DNA from 4 places in the Aeromonas encheleia genome. Region 4 is predicted to be linked to each of the others. Evidence: riboswitches for the same ligand, from Rfam matches in the RefSeq annotation. Region 4 holds a riboswitch; each other region holds the start of a gene.

Region 1 (5,464 bases), 220 kb from region 4:
GGCGGCTTGCCCGCGCCGGTGACACAGTTTCAGGTTTGCGGCCCGGTATGAGCCCGGGCTGGCAATAAAACAAGAAAGCGGCGGCGGGGCAGACCCGACGACCGGTCAGCGCAGGAGGCGATGACGTGAATTTTCAGCAACTACGCATTATCCGGGAGGCGGCGCGGCGGGACTACAACCTGACCGAGGTTGCCAACGCCCTGTTCACCTCCCAGTCCGGGGTCAGCCGCCATATCCGCGAGCTGGAGGAGGAGCTTGGGCTGGAGCTGTTCATTCGCTACGGCAAGCGACTGCTCGGCATGACGGAGCCAGGCAAGGAACTGCTGGTGATCGCCGAGCGCATCCTCAACGACGCCAACAACATCCGCAAGTTGGCCAGCACCTTCGCCAACCGGGATTCGGGCCGGCTGTTGGTGGCGACCACGCACACCCAGGCGCGCTACGCCCTGCCGCGGGTGGTGAAGGCCTTTCGCGAGCAGTTCCCGCTGGTGCAGCTGGAACTGCGCCAGGGCGGGCCGGAAGAGATAGTGCGGCTGGTGCAGACCGGCGAGGTGGATATCGGCATCAGCAGCGAGCAGCTCGACAAGAGCGAAGGGGTGGTGGCCTTCCCCTACTACCGCTGGCATCACAACATAGTGGTGCCAGAGCAGCACCCCCTGACCGCCGAGCGGGAGCTGACCCTGGAGGCGCTGGCGAACTGGCCCATCATCACCTACCAGGCCGGGCTGACCGGACGGGCGCGGGTGGATGAGGCCTTCGCCGAGGCGGGGATAGCGCCGCAGATCCTGCTGACCGCCCAGGACTCCGACGTCATCAAGACCTATGTCGAGCTGGAGATGGGGGTCGGCATACTGGCGGACATGGCGTTCGACGCCCAGCGTGACAAGGGGCTGGTGCAGCTCGATGGCAGCCGGCTGTTCGCACCGCACACCGCCTGGATCGGGCTCAAGCAGGGGCAGTTCCAGCACAACTTCGCCTGGCAGTTCATCCAGCTCTGCAACCCGGAACTGGCGCTGGCCGAGATCCAGGCCCGCGCCATGAGCCACGAGCCGGCCCTCGATTACCAGATCTGAATGGGCTGACATGCCATAAACAAACAGGGAGCCATCGGCTCCCTGTTTGCTTATCTGTCGACGCGCGTTATTTCAGTTCGGTCCAGGCATCCTGCCAGTTGCTGCCCACGCCGGGCTCATACTGGGTCGCCGAGCTGGACCAGATAGTGCACCAGCCGCTGTAGGGGTAGGGCTTGCACTGATACACCTTGCCGTTCTTGGGCTGCAGCACCTTGGTGCCTGCGGTGTAGGACTTCAGGCCCTCCGGGAAGCTGAACTGGTAGTCACCGCCGCTGGCCGGATCCTTGAGCATCAGATCCAGGGTCTGCTGCAGCGGCTCGCCACCCGCCTTGGGCTTGCCCTCGATCACCAGCTGATGGTGACCCGCGCTCAGGCCGCTCACCGGCATGGTGAAGCTCTGGCTGCTGTCCTTGATGTCGGCGCCGGTCTGGCCCTTGGCGACACCGCCATGGTCATACAGGGTATTGGTGACGGCGAGGTCCCCTTGCGCCGTGACGGTGAAGGCCAGGGTGACGCTGCCGTTGTCGAGCAGGTACTCGCTCTCCAGACCGCTCACGTTGATGTCGTTGCCCACCGGCGGTTGTTGCTGTTCGAGCTGGATCTCGACCCGTTGCAGGTTGCTGCCCGCCTTCAGGTAGATGGGGTTCTGGCCGTAGACCGGGTTGAACTGGCCGTCGCCACCCTGCTGACCGGCACGGATCTGGCTCTGCTCGGCGTTGATCTTGCCCGCCAGATCGTGAGCCCAGTTGTTCTTCTGGCCCTGCTCGGCGTTGGCGATGGTCAGCACCGTCTGCAGATCGGTGCGCTCGCCGCTGGCGTCGAACACCCGGGTCCTGGCCTTGTCGCCGGCCGCGAGATCGGTGGAGGGGTAGATGGTCCCGCCCTGGCTCCAGCTCAGCGGGGGCTGGGTGCCGCCTTCGAAGCGGGCGTCGATCAGGTTGTAGAAGCTGTTGGCGGTATCGCCCACTTCCCACACCCCGAGAATGACCTGGTAGCCGGTGCGTGCCGGCAGGGTGCACTGGTGGGTGACCTGCTTGGGCGGCTGCACCATGTTGCCTTCGATCACGCAGAATGGATTGAGATCGAAGGAGTCGCGGGTCAGCGGCTGGTTCGGGTTCCACTCCTGCTTGGTGAGGTAGTAGCGCCAGTTGCGGGTCACGTGGTTGGCGGTGAAGCTCCAGCTGATAGCGAAGGGCCCGGCCTGCACCTCGCGCTTGGTCCAGCGATCGCTGGTCTGGGCATTGAGCTCACCGAATTGCGGGTGGCCGGCCGAGGCGATCTGGCCGTCGGCGGGGCCGCCGTTGGGGAAGCCGGACGGTGCCTCCAGGCTCTGGGGCTCCCACTGGATGGCGCCACACTGGCTGTTGCCGCCGGTCTTGCACAGATAGTTGCGACCCTCCGGCTGGTTGATATAGCCGTGGGCGAGTGCGCCGCCACTGGCCAGCAACGCCAGCGCCGCGGCCACATGATTGAGTTGAATTTTTGCTGCCATACATTCCTCTGTTCGGTGATGTGGGCAGTCAAGTTGGCAGGGGAAATCCCCGATACACACCTGGGTGTGGCAACCCCGCTATCCTGGACGACATGTCTTTAGACCGGAGGCTTTGCGTCCTGGCCTTTCAACCAGTTTGCCAAATGACTACATAAATGGTCATGGTGTCGCGTTTGAAGACGACGACATCATCATGACTTATTTTGATTAAATTATTAAGTGTAAATCTTTACGGTTCGACTCATCGGAGTAGTGCCATTACTTAACTTTCTGTTTTTGCATGGGTATTCCCCTGGTCATGTTCACTGCCCCGGATTGTTGTTCTGATTAATATTCAGATTTCACGCATCTTATGCCGAGGCGGCATCCCCTTGCCGACCCTGGACTCCATGGCAGGGGAGGGATCCTGGATCGAGGTGGATCCTTTATGGCTCAGCCGGCTGCCCAGGATCGCGGGATGTCCGCTCATTGCCCCCATGAGCAGCAGACAGACAGGCCCACTTTTGATAGCGTGGTGACGCGCATCCCGGCGCACGTTTGTCCCGGCCCCGACCGGGGAGGGACACCACCAAAAAGGAACGGATGGCCAGGCGCCACCGATAACAAGAGGGAATTTATGAGTTCCATTGCCAGGAATTACCTGAACCAGCTCAACGCCGACTACCTGCGGGTGCACAGGCGCAAGGAGGATCTGTTCTGGTCCACCTACATGGGCACCAGCGACGATCAGGCCGGCTTCACCGCCGCCGAGCAGGCCTACAAGGCGTTCTGTGCCAATCCGGCGCGGCTGCCGGAGCTGAGGGAGATGCTCGCCCAGGCCGACGGGGCGGATCTCAGACGCGGCCTGGGGGGCTGGATCGCCTTCTTCGAGTGCAACGTCATCGAGGATCCGGCGGCGGCGGCCCTGATGGACGAGCTGGTGGTCGCCGAGGCGGACCTGTTCTCCCGTCGCAAGGGCTTGAAGCTGAGCCTGCTGGACGAGCGGGGCCGCCAGGTGGCCGGCAGCCTGCCGGCGGCCAGCACCAGCCTGGCCGCCAGCCCGAGCGAGGCGGTGCGCCAGAGTGCCCTCGACATGTTCCACAGCCTGGAGCAGTGGGTGGTCGACCATGGCTACCTGGACGTAGTGGCGCTGCGCAACCGCTTCGCCCGCGCCATGGGCTATCGCGACTACTTCGATTACAAGGTGCGCAAGAACGAGCAGATGAGCCCGGAGCAGCTGTTTGCGGTGCTGGATGACTTCATCGAGCGCACCGAAGAGCGGGTGCACCTGAGCCTGGCCGAGCTGAAGGCGGCGAAGGGGGAGGCGGCGCTGCTGCCCCACAACCTGCGCTACTTCGTCAGCGGCGACGTGACCCGCCAGCTCGACCCCTACGTGCCCTTCTCGCGGGCGCTGCAGGATTGGGTCGAGAGCTTCCGCCGGCTCGGCATCCAGTATCGGGAGGCGACCCTCACCCTGGACTTGCTGACCCGGGAGGGGAAATACGAGAACGGCTTCTGCCACGGTCCGGTGCCGAGCTTCTGGCAGGAGGGGCAGTGGGTGCCCGCCGTGGTCAACTTCACCAGCCTGGCCAATCCGTCCCAGGTGGGCAGTGGCTGGAGCGGCCTCAACACCCTGTTCCACGAGGGGGGCCACGCCGCCCACTTCGCGAACGTGACCGGCAACGCCCCCTGCTTCTCCCAGGAGTTCCCGCCCACCTCCATGGCCTATGCCGAGACCCAGTCCATGTTCTGCGACAGCCTGCTGGACGATGCGGACTGGCTCAAGCGCTATGCCAGGAGCGAGAGCGGGGAGCCCATCCCGGATGCGCTCATCGGGGCCATGATAGAGGCGCGGCAGCCATTTCGCGCCTTCAACGAGCGGCAGATCGCGCTGGTCTCCTACTTCGAGCGGGATCTCTACGCCATGGCCGATGGCGATCGCACCCCGGCCGCGGTGCTGGCGCTGGCGCGCCGCTGGGAGCGCAAGATCCTGGGGGTGGAGAGCCCGCGGCCGCTGCTGGCGATCCCGCACCTGCTCAACCAGGAGTCGGCCTGCGCCTACCACGGCTACCTGCTGGCGCTGATGGCGGTGGAGCAGACCCGTGCCTATTTCCTGCGGCGCGACGGTTATCTCACCGACAACCCGCGCATCGGACCGGATCTGGCCGCCCATTACTGGGGGCCGGGCAACGGCATGACCCACGATCAGACCCTGCAGAGCCTCACCGGCGAGGGCTTCAGCGCCGCTCCCCTGGCCCGGGTCTGCAACCGGAGCGTAGCCGAGGCCTGGGAGCTGGCATCGGCCAGCATGGCGGCGGCGCGGCAGCGGCCGCCGGCAGGCGAGGGCAGCCCGCTCAATGCCCGCATCCGGGTGGTGCACGGGGAGGCGCTCATCGCCGACAACAGCGAGTCGGAGGCGCGCATGCTGGCCGACTTCGAGGCCTGGATCCGGCGCCACTACCAGGCCGAGCCAGCTTCTATCGGCTAAGGGATCCCCACCCACCACAGAGTCCTGCCCCTTGGCAGGGCTCTGTCATTTCTGCGCGCTGGTGACGCCCTCGGTCGCGCGGCTGGACGGGGTTATCGGGGACGGCTGGCGGCGGGAAGGCGCGACGGCGCCTGCGGGGGCAGGCCGGATCCCGAGGTGGGGGCTGAGAGGGGGCTTGAATGAAACACTTAAAACGACCGCTTGGCGCCATCTAGCTGTTTTAGCTATTAATTAATGTGATGGGGCGGTGGATGGACGGGGCGTTCGTCACGCTGGTCACAGATATGTTTCTCTGGATATATTGAGTATTGATGGCGATCCCATATCATGGCGCTCGCTCGTCACCAGAGAGTGGCGATATTCAGATGATTTGCTAACAAAAAAGCCCTGAAGGCTTGTCGAGGGATGGAATGAGAGCCGTATTACTGTGTT
Region 2 (5,464 bases), 1.8 Mb from region 4:
TTGCAGCCGATCCTGGGTCTCGCCCTGCACCAGCTGCAGGCTCGCCAGCGCGGGGTTGGCGATGCGATAACTCAGGGTCACCGGCTGCGGGCCCGCCACCTTGCAGATCAACAGCGCCTCCGGCTCGCCCCGGCTGCTGAGCAGCTTCTGCTTCATGTCAGAGCCCAAGCCCGGGTCGAAGGCCAGCTTGTTGGCCGGATCGGGCAGCACCTGGGCATAGGGGTTCGCCTCCCGCGTCTGCTGCCCCTCGGCCGTCAACCAGAGCTCGTTCTCCTCGTTGGCACGAAAGCCCTGTTCGCTCGGGCCGGAGACATAGGTCAGGCGGAACTCATAGTCCCGATCGGCCCGCAGCTTGATGGGGGCGGTCGGGGTCAACTGCTTGCCTGAACCGAGCAGGACGCCGCCCTCGTAGGCGAGTTCGCCGCTCTCCTTGTCGGTGAGACGCAGGCTGAACTGACGGTTGTTGCCGCCCCAGAGCCCCTCCTGCACCCTGAACAGGGTGATCTCCAGCGCATCCCCACTCAGGGGATGCCCGGACGAGGCCACCTTGATGTCCCGGCTCAGGCTCTGGCCGGGACCAAGCTTCAAGATGCCCGCGGCCATGGGGGCCTCCTGCCAGAGGGTACCCAACTGCTGGGTTTCGCTCGGGATGGCCACGGCGGGATCATAGACGGTGACGGGCAATGAAAACGTGGTGGTGCCTGCCCCCACACCCACATAACCATTCCCATCGGGCAAGCCGTTATCGCGCACCTCGTACTTGGCCAGATAGTTGCCGACCTGCTGGGTGTTCACTGTGCCGAGCTGCTTGATACGGGCGCTGAGATCGCCATCGTTCTCGTCCCAGGCGGTCATGTGGGGGGCGAAGGTCGCCCCGAGCGGCAGTTGCAGGGCGAAGTTATTGACCCAGGCCTGCTGGTTGTAGATCCGTGGTGGCGCCTGATCCATGCGCCACTCCCCGGTGATGGAATTCTGTTGTGCCATAGCGCCGGTTCCCACGGCCAGCATGGCGAGCGCCAGGCTGTTCATTTTTGTTGTTTTTATCATTGCATACATCCTTCAATTTCGACCGCAGCGCACCCTGGTGCCTGCGGCGCAACGCAGCCGATCCGCCGATGGCGAACCGCATCCTCGTTGCGATGGGAAAAAGGGGCGCGCGGCGCGCGCCCCTTTGTGGATCAAGGGCAGCTTGCTGCGCCCTGATCCAGCCAGACATCGTGCTTGCCGGGCTCATTGCCTTTGGTCCAGTACTGGGCCTTCCACTTGTGACCGTTGTGAGTGGTCAGGTCACCGGCGTTGTAGGCCACGCCGGCATCCCAGCCGAGCTGTACCTGGCTGATCAGCTTCCACTGATCCGCGGTGCGGCTAGGTTCATTGCCCTGGGTCCAGTACTTGGCCTGCCACACCAGCTGGTTGTGGCTCACCTTCTCCCCCCCGTTGTAGGTGGTCGCGGCCTTCCAGGCGGGCCAGTTGACCGCGTCCGGGTCGGTGGCATTGCACTCGCCGCCCCCGCTGACCGGGGTCACGGTGAGGCGGGTCTGACCCTGGCTGTCCAGGGCGCCGTCGGTCACAGTGACGATCAGCTCGTAATCCGTGTTGGCCGTCACGCTCGGGGCCGTCACCACCAGGGTCTTGCTGTTCTGGCCGCTGGCGCTGAGACCGGCCGGCACAGTCCACTGATAGCTCAGGCTGTCACCGTTGGGATCGGTGGCGCTGGCACTGATGCTCAGCTGCTTGCCCGCCTGCACCGAGACCTTGTCCTGCACCGTCACCACGGGGGGCAGGTTCGGCTGCGGCGCCTTGTTGGTCAGCACCACCTGATCGCTGGCCTTGAGGCCCTGATCGTCGGTGACGGTCAGCTCGAACACCTGGTTGATGTCGGCGCTGACCCCATCGAGCACCACCCGGGCCTTGGCCTGAGTGGCGTCGAGCAGGCTGGTCTGCGGACCAGAGACCTGTTTCCAGCTGTAGCCAAGCAGCCCGTTCTCCGGATCATGGGAGGCGCTGCCATTGAGCGTCACCTCGGCCGGACCCGTGGCGCTCAGATCGCTGCCGGCATTGGCCACCGGCGGCTTGTTGACCGGTGGCAGGGTGCCGCCGTCCCCGTTGCCGAGCCCCTCATGCATGGCGTTGAGGATGTCGCCGTTGTCGGCATCGATCTCCCAGGCAAACAGGCCGCCGAGCTGGTTGGCCAGCACATACTGCCCCTTGGCCTTGACCGAGCGGTCGTTGTCGAAGCTGATGAGCTCGCCGGTGCTGGCCTTGAAGACGTAAGGCGCCTCGGCTGTCTCGTCATAGCCCTGCTCCCAGCCGGCGCCCATGCGGTTGTTGACGATGTCGCGGTAATCCACCACGCCATTCTCCCAGGTGCCCTTGATGGGGCCGGTGGCACTGCCGGTGAAGGGATTGCCGGCCTGGTAGCCGTTCACCCCGCTCCAGCCACGGCCATACATGGCCGCCCCGACCACTATCTTGCCCGGGGTGACCCCCTGGCCGAGCAGCGCCCTGACGCCCTTGTCGGTGGTGTACCTGGTGTTGGCATCCCAGCTGGATGCGAACAGGTTGGTCTGGTGGGCCAGGTTCTGCAGGTCGAAGGCGCCGCTGAAGTCGTAACTCATCAGGAAGATGTGGTCCATGTACTGCTGGGCCGCCTGATAATCGACCTTGGCAATCTTGTCGCCACCGGCGCTGATGGCCGAGGTCAACTCGTACTGACGGCCGGTGCTGGCCTCCAGCTCATCGAGCATGGCGCGCAGCTCCTTCATCAGCGCCACATAGGTAGCGCCATCGTTCGGGCCACCCAGGCTGGGGTTGGCCCCCTGGCCACCCGGGAACTCCCAGTCGATGTCCACCCCGTCGAAGAACTTCCAGGTCTGCAGGTACTCCTTCATGGACGCCACGAAGAGGTCGCGCTTGCTCTTGTCACCGAAGAAGAAGAAGGGATCGGACAGGGTCCAGCCCCCCACCGAGGGGAGGATCTTGAGATCGGGGTTGGCCTTCTTGAGCGCCATCAGGTTGCCGAAGTTGCCCTTGTAGGGCTCGTCAAAGGCAGAGAGGTTACCCTGCGGCATCTGGATGGCGGCCCAGGGATCGTGGATGGAGACCTTGAAGTCCTCCCGCCCGGCACAGGAGCGCTGCAGCGCCTCGAAGCTGCCGGAGATCTCCTTGAGGCTGTCGTTGATGCCATTGCCGCCGCAGATGGGGGTGAAGCCGTAGAGGATGTGGGTCAGGTTCTGGGCCGGGACCTTGTCCACGGTGAACTTGCGACCATAGACGCCCCACTCCACGTAATAGGCCCCCACCACCTTGCCGGACTTGTTGGCGTAAGGCTTGTTGTTCTCCTGCAGCGGCGCCTTGAGCGGCACCAGGTGGCTGCCGTCGGTGTCGGCCACCAGGATCTCTTTCTTGTCGGAGAGGGTACAGCCCTCGGCGTTGCAGAGCGCGACCTGCATCTGATAGCGCCCCCCCTTGGTCACCTTGAAGTTCGCGGTGCCGGCGGCAGAGGCAGCGCCGGACCAGACCTCGCTGCCATCGAGCAGCACCTTGGCGGTCTGACCCAGCTCACCGGACCAGAGGTTCCAGCTCACGCTGACCGGGGCGCCATCGGCGTGGACCTTGACCAGCTTGTTGTAGGAGGTGGCGGCTTGATCCACCTCGACGATGGCGAACTTGGTTTCGCCCCAGCCGATGGTGGGTTTGCCGGGGAGCGCGGCAAAGGCGGAGGTGGTGCAGAGCCCCCCGACCAGGAGCGCCAGCAGGGAAGGTTTTGGACTTAACATAGGTGAACATCCTTTTTCGTTTTTGGAATAAACAACGAAAAAAGGCAACGCAACCGGCCAGGTAACGCAGACGACATCGCACCATGGCTTGGCCCATGGACGAAACAACCTGTGGTGGCCCCGCTATCCTAGGTACTCTGACCCTTAGACCGGAGGCTTTGCGTCCCGGACTTTCATCCGGTTTGCCTTTTTTGCACAACTTGATTTGCGATGAAAATAATCGCCGAATGACTATAGATGAACGCGTGACCCGCGCCACCTAGTAAAAATGACAGTGAATGGGACTCACTATTGCTAGTTGGCCGCGATTATGCAGAGTCCCACCCGCAACACCCCCAATAAGTGGATGAAGTGATTACTCCCGACTCGGCCTGTCGGCGATTAATTCTGTGAGTTGGCTCACTGTCTTGCACCCGACAATCTGATCAGCGTACAGGTAACAGCAAGCTGTTCATCAGCGCCCGCAGCTTGAGCGGCTTGACCGGTTTGCTGACATAGCCGTAACCGTGCTCGCGGATCTGCGCCTGCAACTCGCTCTTGCGATCCGCGCTGATGATGATGCCGCCGATGCCGTTGCCATGGGCCAGCCGGATCATGTGCAGCGCCTGCAGCCCGGTCTTGCCGTCATCCAGGTGATAATCGGAGAGCACCAGCTGGGGCTGGAAGCCGTCGGCGATGAGCGCCTCCGCCTGCACCAGGCTCTGGGCGCAGCGTACCTCGCAGCCCCAGCGCCCCAGCAGGGAGTGCATGGCGGTGAGGATATCGTCCTCGTTGTCGATGCAGAGGATCCTGACCCCCTCCAGCTGGCTGTCGCGCGGGGCGGGCGCCGCCACCTGAGCGGGCATCACAGGCCGGGTCGCGAGGTTGAGGGTGATGGCAAACACCGAGCCCGCCTCCGGCCAGCTGCGCAGGGAGAGCGGGTGACCCAGGACCAGCGAGATGCCGCGGGCGATGGCGAGGCCCAGCCCCAGTCCCTGCTCCCTGGCGGTGCGCGAGTGATCGAGGCGGGAGAACTCGTCGAAGATGGCCTCCTGCTTGTCGACGGGAATGCCGGGGCCGTTGTCCCACACCTCGATGCGCACCTTGTCCCCCAGCCGGCGACAGCCGAGCAACACCCGGCCGGCCGGGTTGTAGCGAAACGCATTGGTGAGGAAGTTCTGCAGCACCCGCCGCAGCAGGCGCACGTCGCTGTACACGGCCAGCCTGCTCTCCACCACCGAGAACTGGATGTCGCTCGCCTGGGCCAGCACCCCGAACTCCGCCTTGAGGTTGTCGAACACGTCGCTCAGGGCGAAATCGAGCTTCCTGGCCTTGAACTTGCCCGCCTCGAGCCGCGAGATGTCGAGCAGATCGGTGATGAGATCCTCGGTCGCCCCCAGCGCATCGTCGATGTGGCGGGCGATGCGGGCCTGCTCCCCCGCCTGGGGCAGCATCTCCAGCAGGGAAGAGGTGAACAGCTTGGCGGCGTTGAGGGGCTGGGTCAGATCGTGGCTCACCGCCGCCAGGAAGCGGCTCTTGGAGTGATTGGCCCGCTCCACCTGCTGGTTCACCGAGAGCAGCTGACGGTTCAGCTCGGACAGCTCGTGGGTGCGCTCGGCCACCCGCGCCTCCAGGTGCTCGTTGGCTTCGCGCAGCACCCGCTCCGCCGCCCGAAACGGGGTGATGTCGGTGAAGGTCATCACGAA
Region 3 (5,464 bases), 1.4 Mb from region 4:
AGCAGCGCATCGGCCTCACGGCGCATGGCGAGACCGACCGTGGGTTCCTGTGCCTCATCCTGCTCCTCCGATGGCTCTGCATCGGGATATTGCTGGGTGCGTACCAGGTGTTTTACCAGCGGCCGGATACCGAAGAACACCAGCGTCAGGCCCAGCAAGCCCCCCACCAGATAGCGCAGTGAATCCTGCCAGTACGGCGTCTCCAGCCAGCTGGACTCCGGCGGAGTGATCGGGGCAGCACCGGTAAAGTCGAACACCTGCAAGCTGAACTGATCGCCACGGGTAGTATCAAACCCTACCGAGCGCTCCACCATCTGCCGGATCTGCTCCAGCTGTTCGGCATTCCAGCCCTCCTTGGGGCCACTCTGCTGATTCAACAAGACGGATACGTTCATCCGCTCGAGTCGTCCCTGCTGATAGCGGGTGTGCACTATGGTGCGGCTGTTTTCATACTGCTTGCTGATTTCCTGGCGTTCGGTGCGGGTGTCGTTCTTGGCAGGCTCGGGCGTCGCAGCATTCCCCTGAGCCGCCTGATCAGCCGGAGGCGTCGTCTCGGGCGGACGATTGGAGAGTGCTCCCGGGATGCCGAGCGCCAATGCATCTATGGTCTTGTCAGACTTGTTGGACTCCTTGGTTACCACGCCTTGCGGATCCAGCTGCTGCTGAGTCTCTTCCACCGCATTGAAGTTGACGTCTGCTGCTATCTGTACCCGGAAGTTCCCCGTGCCCAGCATGGGGTAGAGCATGTCGCTGGCACGCTGGCGGATGTATTGTTCCAGCTTGCGCACATACTCCATCTGTTGGACACTCTGCTTGCCGAAGCCTGCCCGGTCTCCCAGCTCGGCGCTCAGCAGCTGGCCGGCCTGATCCACTATGGTCACGGCCCCCGGCTTCATGCCGGAGATACTGCCCGCCACCAGATTGGCGATCGCCTCCACCTGACCAGGCTCCATGGACTGTCCAGGCTGCAGATCCAGCATCACAGACGCGCTGGGTTTCTCTTCGTCACGGCCGACAAACAGGGTTCTCTTGGGGATGGCCAGGTGCACACGAGCACTGCGCACCGCGTCCAGCGAGATGATGGTTCTGGCCAGTTCCCCTTCCAGCGCATGCCGATAACGTGCACCTTCCATGAACTCACTGGTGCCCAGCCCGGTGACCGTATCCAGCCCTTCCAGACCGGCCGGCATGGCGGCTCTGACCCCACGAGCCGCCAGCGCCATCCGGATATGAGCCAGCTGATTTTCTGGCACCAGGATCTGGCCGGTGCTCTTCTCCAGCCGGAATGGCACCTGCTCCTTCTCCAGCATCTCCATGATGTTGGCCGTGTCGTAAAGCTCCTGCTTGCCGTAGAGGGGGACGTAGTTCTTGCTGGAGGTCCACAGGATCACCACTATGGTACCTGCGACGATCGCGGCCAGCAGGGCAATGGTCAGAATGGATTTGTTGTCGCGGGACAGCGTGCGCCAATTGCGCAGCCCTTCCTGGACCCGAGTCATGAAAGAGCCAGGAGACTCTTGGGTAGACGATACCAGTTCAGTCATTACCAACCTCAGAGCGGCATGCGCATGATGTCATCGAAACCCGCCATCAGCTTGTTGCGCACCTGCATCAGAGCGGAAAAACTGAGACCGGCTTTCTGACTGGCCACCATGGCCCCGACCAGATCGTCACTCTGACCCGCGTCGACGGCGGTCATCAAACTGGACGCGATATTTTGCTGCTCGTTAACGCGTCCGACGACGTCGCGCATGGCGTCGCTGAACGATACAGTCGATGCATCATTCGGCTCTATGGAAGGGGTTTGATTGGCGACACGCTGCATTTCCTGCATCTGCTGCAGGAGCGTCACCTGTGATGACATGATCTCAATCTTCACTCGGTTATCCCTTAGTTTTGAATCTGCTGCTCGACATCTATGCCCTGCTCACGCATGGCAGCCAGCTTGTATCTAAGCGCCCGGGTCGTCATCCCAAGGGCCTCAGCCGTACGAGTCCGATGACCACGAAAACGACGCAAGGTCTCTAGCACGAATTGAAATTCAGCATACCGCCTCGTCTCGCTGAGCCCTTCCGGCGCGGCGAGTGTCTCCGGTAACAGGTTGTCGGCTTCGACGGTGTAATGGGGCAACATCAAATCGACGGCCTGAATATGCAATCCGCGAGCCATAATTAAGGCCCGCTGGATGACGTTATCCAGCTCGCGAACATTGCCTGGCCAGTCATAGGCGAGCAGCTGTTTACACGCGCTCTCGCTCAGACGATAGCCCTGCTGTGCGCCGTAACGCTCGATGAAGTACTCGGCCAGCGGCAGGATGTCGTCTTGCCGTTCCCGCAACGCGGGCCAGCTCATGGGCAGAACATCGAGCCGGTAGAACAGGTCTTCGCGAAACTCTCCCTGTGCCACCAGATCCCGCAGATCCCGGTTGCTGGCGGCGATGATCCTTACGTCCAGCGCGATCACCTGATGGCTGCCCAGGCGTTCCACCTCTTTCTCCTGCAGCACCCGCAGCAACTTGGCCTGCAACGCCAGTGGCAACTCGGAGATCTCATCAAGCAGCAGGGTGCCCCCCTGCGCCAATTCAAACTTGCCCTGCTGGCTGGCAATAGCTCCGGTGAAGGCGCCCTTGCTGTGCCCAAACAAGATGGACTCGAGCATGGCCTCCGGAATGGCCGCACAGTTGATGGCCACGAAGGGTTTGCCAACACGGCTGGACATCTCATGGATATAGCGAGCCAGGCGCTCCTTGCCCGTGCCCGACTCGCCGCCGATGAGGATGGTGGCCGAGGTCTTCGCGGCTCGCCTGGCGAGTTGCAGCACTTGCTGGCTCAGGGAGGAGGCCGCGATCAGGTTGGGAATGGCTTGACGCAGGCGCAGAGCTCCCCTGACCACCTCGATCATCTGTCGCGGGCTGAAAGGCTTGATGATGTAATCGATGGCGCCGGCCCGCATGGCTTCCGCCGCCAGATAGGCCTGATGCTCATTGACCATGATGATGCAGCTGGTAACGGCCAGTTGATGCATCACGGAGGGGCCCGCCTCGGTCATGGCCGCCATGTCGAGCAGGATCAGATCGACCGTGTGTTGGGAGAGAAATGTTTTCGTTTGAGGAAGGGAATCCAGGCAGGAAACACGATAGCCAGAATTCAACAATATCTCCTCAATGTCGTTTCCATTTGATAACGATGGGGAGACAAATAATAGATGTGGCAGCGCTTCAATACCGAGTGATATTGAACTTTCCTTGATAGATGAATCAAAAAGCATATAAACCCGAACCTGTGATTGTACATGAATCAATCAACAGAACTGACGTGCAAAAATAAAAACGCACCACGACAAGAGCAACGCTTCTTAATGAGCGCTCGCTCTATATTAGGCATGGAAACAAGGCTGGAATCATAGCCTTGGTAACCCCGCTATCATTAACATCAATGCTGTTAGACCGGAGGCTTTGCGTCCTGACTTTTCAGTTCAGTTTGCCTTTATCATGCGACGATCCGTATTAGGATGGCATGGCTCTGTTGTCCCTAAAGCCATGTGACACATGTAGTTTGTTATATTTTGTAATATTGTTTTATTTTTTTTAACATGTCGTTACGTCAAAAGCCGTCACATGATAACGGCTTTATAAGACAATTCAAGCGGATATGCGGAATAGCCTCTTCCTGCTAGCCTGCATGACTGGCAATTCAACTTCAGCCTAGAGTCCCAATAACCTCGACCCGCAAATCTTCCGGGATCTCGTTATAAGAGAGTACTTTGAGACCTTTTGAGAAAGAGCGGGCATAACGGGCGATCAGCGGTCTGAGCTGGGGCATGACCACTAATACGGGAGCATATCCCTGTTGCTGCAACTGCTCCTTCACCAGCGGCATATTTTGTTGCAATTGCGCCAATAACTGGGGATCGACCGGGAAGCTGTCCAGCTGGATTTTTCCCTGCTGCTGGGACTGATTCATCGCCGTCAACAGCGTCTGCTCCAGGCGATCGTCCAGGGTGAAGGCGGCCAGGATGTCACGCGAGCCTATCGCCTGCCTGACGATCTGACGCTTCAAGGCACAACGCACATCCGACGCCAGCAGGACGGGATCCTTGGTCAGCTCGCTCGCATCCAGCAAGGTGGTAGCTATGGTGCGGATGTCGATGAGGCTGATCTGCTCCTTGAGCAACTGGCGGAAGACCCGCAACTGCTGCATCTGGGTCAGGGCCAGATTGAGTTCTTCCGCCAGGCGGGGAGACTGAATGGCCAGATATTGGCCCAGTTTGCCCACCTCATCGTGACCAAACAGCGCATCGAGCTGCTCTCTGAGTAGCTTGCTGGCATGGGTAGCGATGACGGTGGCAGAGTCGACCACCGAATAGCCCAGGTTGAGCGCCTTGGCCTTGTTGTCCGGCGAAATCCAGACCGCACTCATGCCGTAGGCCGGGTCCTGGGTGAGCTCTCCATCCAGCGTACCGTATGTTTCTCCGCTGCTGATGGCCATCAGCCGCTGGCAATCCACATTCCCCATGGCCAGGGCGATGCCGGACAGCTTGATACGATATTGATCGGGTTGCAGTTGCAAGTTGTCACGTACCCGAATTTCCGGCAGCAGGAAGCCATATTGCTCGGAGAGGGTTTTTCGAATGCCGCGAACCCGGGCGAGTAACTCGGCCCCCTTGTCCACTTCCGCCAGCGGCACCAGCCGATAGCCGAGTTCGATGGCGACGGAGTCCACCGGTGGCAGATCCTGCCAATCCAGCCCCTGGGGCTCGGGTTGCACCATCTGCCGGGTCAGTTCCTGGGCCGCGTCCAGAGCCGGATCCTTGAGCCGACGCTTGCTCACGCTCCAGCCGGTCCATGCCAGTACGGCGGCGAAGCTGAGGAAGGCCAGCATGGGCATGCCAGGTACGAGGCCCAGCACCAGCATGATGATCGCCGCCGTGTAGATGACCCGGGGCGATGCCAGGATCTGCTGGCCAACCTGATCCGACATCTCCCCTTCGTCGCTGACGCGCGTCACTATGATGGCGGCGGCAGTGGACATCAGTAGTGAGGGGATCTGGGCCACCAGGCCATCACCTATGGTGAGCAGGGCATAGATCCGGAACGCATCGGAAACCGGCAGCGAGTGCTGGAAGATACCGATGGCCAGCCCCCCCACCAGGTTGATGATGAGCACCAGCAAGCCGGCGATGGCATCGCCACGCACGAACTTGGAGGCACCGTCCATGGCGCCGTAGAAATCGGCTTCCTTGGCGATCTCTTCCCGCCGGGCCCGGGCCTGGTGCTGATCCAGGGTGCCGGCATTGAGATCGGCATCGATGGCCATCTGCTTGCCCGGCATGGCGTCCAGTGTGAAGCGGGCGGAAACCTCGGAGATCCGCTCTCCCCCCTTGGTGATCACCACGAAATTGATGATCATCAGGATCACAAAGACCACCAGACCCACCACGTAGTTGCCACCGATGACCACTTCCC
Region 4 (5,464 bases):
CGCCGCTCGGCACGCCCGCCGCCGGCAGATAGTAGGTCATGGCCACTTCCACCTCGGTGCCCGGTGACCAGGCCTTCCAGCTTGGCAGCGTCATGGCCACCTTGTGGAAGTCCTTCTCGCCCGCGATACCGTCCGAGTTCTGGTTGCCACCGCTCTCGACCACCTTCAGGCCCATGCCACTCTGATCCGTGATGGTGTCAGAGGTGGAGGTCGGCACCAGGAACTCGATGCGGGTCCCGCCCGGTATGGTCTGGGTCGACTTGTTGGTCAGTTTAAGCGTCGGGTTGATCGGGTAGTTGGAATCCCCCTCCTTGAAGCCGCTCAGGCTGACGCCGATGTCGAGCTGCGCCGCCGGAGCGGGCAGATCGTTCTGCTTCAGATTGGGCTGGCTCGCCGTCCTGAACTTGTCGTAGGCCAGGCTGGTGAGGGTGCTGCCAATGACATATTCGTTCTTGGCCGGATCGAACGCGTAATCCCCCGCCATCTCCCAGAACATGACGCCCCCCAGGCCGCGCTTGACGATGTAGTCCAGCTTCTTGCCCATGGACTCTTCATCTTCGGTGGAGAGGAACACCTTCTTCTCCTCGTTCCACAGCCAGGGCGCCTGCGCCTTGTCATCGTAGTAACGCACGTACTTGCCCTGGATCACGTCGGCCGGGTTGTTGGGATCCAGACCCCAGGCCTGACCGTAGCTCGGCAGGGTGGTGATGCCGAGGCTGGCCGCGTGCTCCAGGTTCTTGGCATGCCACATGGGCACGGCGCCGGCGCCGACCTCGTTGCCGTTCTTGTCCAGATCGTGCCAGATGTTGTCGATGCCGACAGCGCCGTTGCCGCAGGGGATGGTGCTGCCACCTGTGCCCGGCTGGCAATTGCTCTGGCTCGGCAAGGCCGCCTTGCCGTTGAGACCATGGGTGCCGCCGGTGACCCCTTGCCAGCCACGGGTGTAGTAAGGCACCCCTATGTTGATCTTGCCGGCCGCCAGGGCGCCACGGAAGTAGTGGGCCGACCAGGCCGCGTTCAGATAGCCGATGGCGCCGTACTGGGCCTGGCTATAGACGCCCCACTGGGCCAGCTCCGGATCCGCCTTGTTGTCGAACAGCGCGGCGTTGTGGGCCACGAAGTTGTTCCAGGCGCCGTGGAAGTCATAGGTCATCAGGTTGACGTAATCCAGGTACTGGGTGACCTGGAAGTTCTCCATGCCGCGCAGCAGATAGGCCGACGCCGGTGAGGCTATGGTCAGCATGTACTTGCGGCCATCCTCGGTGCCGGCGCTGTCGAGCCGGCTGCGCAGGGTCTTCATCAGGACTTCGTAGTTGGCAAACAACTTGGCCCGGCACTGGTTGGAGAGCGGGAAGTCGTTGGGGTTGCCCGCATCCTTCATGGAGGTGGGGTACTCGTAGTCCACGTCCACCCCATCGAAGCCGTACTGGCGGATGAAGCCCACCGCCGAGTCGGCGAAGGCGTTGATGCCGGCGGTGTTGACCGAGCAATCGCCCTTGGTGGTGGCGGTATAGAAGCCACGGGTGTCGGCCCAACCGCCCACCGAGATCAGCGTCTTCACGTCCGGGTACTGTTTCTTGTACTTGGAGAGCAGGTTGAGGTGACCCTTGTAGGCAAACTCCGGGTCCATCTCGGCGCCCGGTACCCCCTCCCAGGTCAGCTTGGTGGCGGCGTCGTCCACCTTGATCAGGTGGCTCTGCTCATCCACCGCCGCGAAGGCGTAGTTGATGTGGGTGATCTTGTCCCAGGGAATGTCGTTCACCAGGTAGGCGGGCAGGCCGTTCTTGCCGGTGCGCCAGGAGGTGAAGTAACCGATGACGCGGCGGGCATGGTCATCCCCCATACACTCGCTGCCATCGGCGCGGTAGATCTGGCGAATGTCGCAGGAGAGGTTGCCACCTGTGGGGGGCAGCGCGGCCTCTTCCACGGTGACATCGATCTGGGCCGACTCACCGACCAGGTTCCCCTTGTCTGTCGCCACCAGTTTGAGGCCGGCGACCCCCTTGCTCTGGGGCGTCCAGTTCAGCTGCCAGGGGGCGCTACTGTCTTCGCCCACCTTCTGGCCATTCACATAGAGCTCGACCCTGGCCACATCGTTGTTGGCATCGGTCACATCGGCCGTGACCGTGGCGACCCGGCCCAGGGTCAGCCTGGCGCCGGCGGCCGGGCTGCTGATGCTGGCCTTGGGCGCTTCCGGGGCCACCACGGCGCTGACGCTGAAAGCAGCATCGGCTTCGCTCAGCAGCTTGCCATCCTTGTCCAGGGCGCGGGACTTGAGCTGATGGGGGCCGACGCCGCTCGCCACCCAGCTTGCCGACCAGGGGGCCGCGCCGCTCAGTGCGACCTGGGTGCCATCGATCAGGTACTCCACCTTGACCATGGCGCTGCTGTCACCGCTCAGGGTTACCGCCAGGGCCACAGGCGCCCCCTCGTTGAAAGCGTTACCAACGGCGGGCGAGCTTATCGCGAGCCCGAGGCCCGGCGCCGTGCCGCCATCGCTGAAGGGTTTCCAGGCATCGGCCCAGACGGTACCCACCCCGGGCGCATAGTGATAGGGCGAGGCGCCACACCAGCCGGAGTAAGGAAATTCCTTGCACTCATAGAGGTTGCCGACGTTGCTGACGACATCGCCAGCCTTGTAGGCGGTGCCGGACTGATAGGCGGGATAGGCGGCTTGCGCCCAGGCGGGCATAGCCGCAAGGGCGACCAGCATGGCGAGCCTGCTGGGCCTTAGGGTCTGTTGCATATTGTTATCATCCTTGTTTTATCTTGGCTTTTAAGACCGGGCAAAGCGCAATAGCAACAGGTGAGAAAGGGTCGACAACAGGCCATGGACGGGGCCACATCCCCTCATGTCACCCTGGGTAACCCCGCTGTCTGGCCAGTATCCGGCAGATCGGAGGCTTTGCGTCCCGGCATCACTGCCGGTTTGCCCTTTACCTGGGTTCCGTGAGGAACAGGGCGAGTATAGGAAGCAAGTGGTCGAGTCTCAATCTTCATTCTCGAAGAAAAATATGTAAACGCCAGCAAGCCCCCCACATCCTCCCGCACAGCCGGTGACACTTTTATCATTAATTTCATAATGTTAGCCACGTCATAAAAACGAAACAGGCCTCTTTTGCCTCCCCATAATGTGCGTTGGCTCACTGGTATGATGTGCCAGAAATGTGACAATGCGCGCCCTTGGCCAAGGTGCCAAGGCTATGGAAACACTGGCAAAAATAAAAAAGGAATACCCATGAAAGGAACACCTACCCTGCTGTCGCTGGCCGTGGGGCTCGCGCTCGCGTCCCCCTCAATCCATGCCGCCGGCTTCAGCTGCCCGGCCGACAACGCCCTCACCCCCATCCCCGCCATCCAGGGCAGTGGCGACAAGAGCCCGCTGATCCCGGACGATCTGTTTGAAAGTACCCAGACGGTGGCCGTCAAGGCGGTGGTCAGCGCCCTCGGCGAGAGCCTGAACAAGGGCTTCTACCTGCAGGATCTCCAGGGCGATGGCAACCCCCAGAGCTCGGACGGTATCTTCGTCTTCCTGAGTGACATCAACAAGTACCCCGCCATCCAGCCGGGGGCCGAGGTCTGTCTGGAAGCCAAGGTGGCGGAATACTACGGCCATACCCAGCTCAAGCCGGTCCTGGATAGCAAGGTCCCGCGCCTGCAGGTGCTGGCGCAGGGCAGCGTCCCCGCCGCCGTGCCACTGCGGGTGCTGGAGGGGGAGACCCTGGCCCGGGCGCTGGAGCGTCACGAGGGGATGCGGGTGCGGCTCGATGCCGACAGCGCGCTCAAGGTAAGCCGCAACTTCAGCTACGACTACGCCGCCCGGCGCAACAACCTGGTGCTCGCCCATCAGGCCCCGCTGATGAAACCGACCCAGCTGCACGTGGCGGGCAGCAGCGAGGCCAAGGCACTGGCACAGGCCAATGCGGGCAACCGGGTATTCCTCGAATCCGACTTCAAGGCCGCCGACGGCAAGCTACCCTGGCTGCCCGCCTGGGAGCCGGAGCAGGGTTACCTGCGCATCGGCGATGCCCCGGTCAACCTGGAGGCCCTGGTGGGTTACAGCTATGACGAGTACCGGCTGATAGTGCCGAAGGGGCAGACCATCACGGCCGGCGATCTGCTGCGTACCGACGAGAACGATCGCCAGAGCGCCCCGGCTCGCACCGCCGGCACTGACCTGCGCATCGGCAGCTTCAACGTGCTCAACTACTTCACCAGCCACTCCAGCGTGGGCGGTGCTCTCAACGTGCTGTGCAAGGACCAGACTGATGCGGACAGCGCCAAGGGCTGCAACAGGGGCGCCAAGAACCTGGAAGATTTCCAGCAGCAGCGCACCAAGATAGTCAACGCCATCACCGAGATGGACGCCGATCTGCTCGGCCTGATGGAGATGGAGAACAACGGCTTTGACGAGCACTCCGCCATCAGCGATCTGGTCACGCATCTGAACGCCCAGCAGAAGGATGCCAGCCAGCACTACGCCTTCGTCAGCCTGCCCAAGGCGCTGCTCGGCGAGGAGCGCTACTTCGGTGGCGACGCCATCATGGTGGCCATGCTCTATCGCCCGGCCAAGCTGACCCCGAGCGGGGAAGCCGGTGTGATTCAACTGCCGCAGCAGCGTTACATCCTGGGCGGCGTCGCCAAGAGCGCCGGTCAGCGCGACTCCCTGGTGCAGAGCTTCACGGTGGCGGGCAGCAAGGATCCCCTGACGCTGGTGGTCAATCACCTGAAATCCAAGGGTTCTGGCTGCTTTGAGAACGGGGACGGCAAGACCGAACCCGCCGATCTGCAGGGCAAGTGCACCGAGTTTCGGGTGAGTGCGGCCAAGGTGCTGGGCGAGGCGATGAACAAGCTGCCGGGCCAGGTGCTGCTGGTGGGCGACTTCAACTCCTACGCCAAGGAAGACCCGATCCGGGTGCTGACCGACTACGATGCGGCCAAGGCGGATCGCAAGATCCGCTCCGCCTCCCACACCTTCGTCGGCGAGCAACCCTACGAGCAGCTCGGCCAGGAGGTGAGCAAGAGCTATGGCCTGATCGATGTGAACGTCAAGTTCAACCAGGAGAAGGCCATCTCCTACAGCTACGAGGCCGAGCTCGGCACTCTGGACTACGCCCTCGCCAACCCGGCGCTGGCCAAGAAGGTGGTGGCCGTCGCCGACTGGCACATCAACTCCTACGAGAGCAACCTGTTCGAATATGGACGCGGCTTCACCGGCGACATGATCAAGTCCGACAACCCGTTCAGCGCCTCCGACCACGACCCCATCATCGTCGACCTCAAGCTGCAGGAGCCAAGCAATGGCAGCGGGGCTGGCGCCATGGGTGCCCTGCTGCTGGCGCTGTTGCCGCTGGCCTGGCGCCGTCGCCACGGCTGATGACTTGCCATAGCCACCAAGCCCGCAGCCGATGCGGGCTTTTTTGTCGACGAGAATTGGGGGGTAAAAAGGAAAGTGGAGCCAAAA

Evidence for each region. A riboswitch is a leader RNA that binds a small molecule or an ion and turns the genes downstream of it on or off. The one in region 4 is predicted to bind cyclic di-GMP.
Region 1: another riboswitch for cyclic di-GMP. It lies ahead of gbpA (N-acetylglucosamine-binding protein GbpA); the one in region 4 lies ahead of EL255_RS04435 (glycosyl hydrolase family 18 protein).
Region 2: another riboswitch for cyclic di-GMP. It lies ahead of EL255_RS16885 (glycosyl hydrolase family 18 protein); the one in region 4 lies ahead of EL255_RS04435 (glycosyl hydrolase family 18 protein).
Region 3: another riboswitch for cyclic di-GMP. It lies ahead of lafK (lateral flagellar response regulator transcription factor LafK); the one in region 4 lies ahead of EL255_RS04435 (glycosyl hydrolase family 18 protein).

The regions. Positions count from the first base shown of each region.
Region 1 is NZ_LR134376.1:702,493-707,956, forward strand. Features, by position in the region: gene cbl (HTH-type transcriptional regulator Cbl) at 126-1,073, shown strand; gene gbpA (N-acetylglucosamine-binding protein GbpA) at 1,141-2,565, opposite strand; cyclic di-GMP riboswitch class I at 2,631-2,716, opposite strand; gene EL255_RS03375 (M3 family metallopeptidase) at 3,182-5,032, shown strand; gene EL255_RS03380 (L,D-transpeptidase family protein) at 5,443-5,464, shown strand, end outside.
Region 2 is NZ_LR134376.1:3,659,555-3,665,018, forward strand. Features, by position in the region: gene EL255_RS16880 (PKD domain-containing protein) at 1-1,047, opposite strand, end outside; gene EL255_RS16885 (glycosyl hydrolase family 18 protein) at 1,179-3,779, opposite strand; cyclic di-GMP riboswitch class I at 3,890-3,976, opposite strand; gene EL255_RS16890 (hybrid sensor histidine kinase/response regulator) at 4,205-5,464, opposite strand, start outside.
Region 3 is NZ_LR134376.1:4,108,825-4,114,288, forward strand. Features, by position in the region: gene fliFL (lateral flagellar M-ring protein FliFL) at 1-1,544, opposite strand, end outside; gene lfiE (lateral flagellar hook-basal body complex protein LfiE) at 1,553-1,879, opposite strand; gene lafK (lateral flagellar response regulator transcription factor LafK) at 1,891-3,153, opposite strand; cyclic di-GMP riboswitch class I at 3,407-3,494, opposite strand; gene lfhA (lateral flagellar biosynthesis protein LfhA) at 3,699-5,464, opposite strand, start outside.
Region 4 is NZ_LR134376.1:922,002-927,465, reverse strand. Features, by position in the region: gene EL255_RS04435 (glycosyl hydrolase family 18 protein) at 1-2,713, opposite strand, end outside; cyclic di-GMP riboswitch class I at 2,861-2,944, opposite strand; gene EL255_RS04430 (ExeM/NucH family extracellular endonuclease) at 3,239-5,377, shown strand.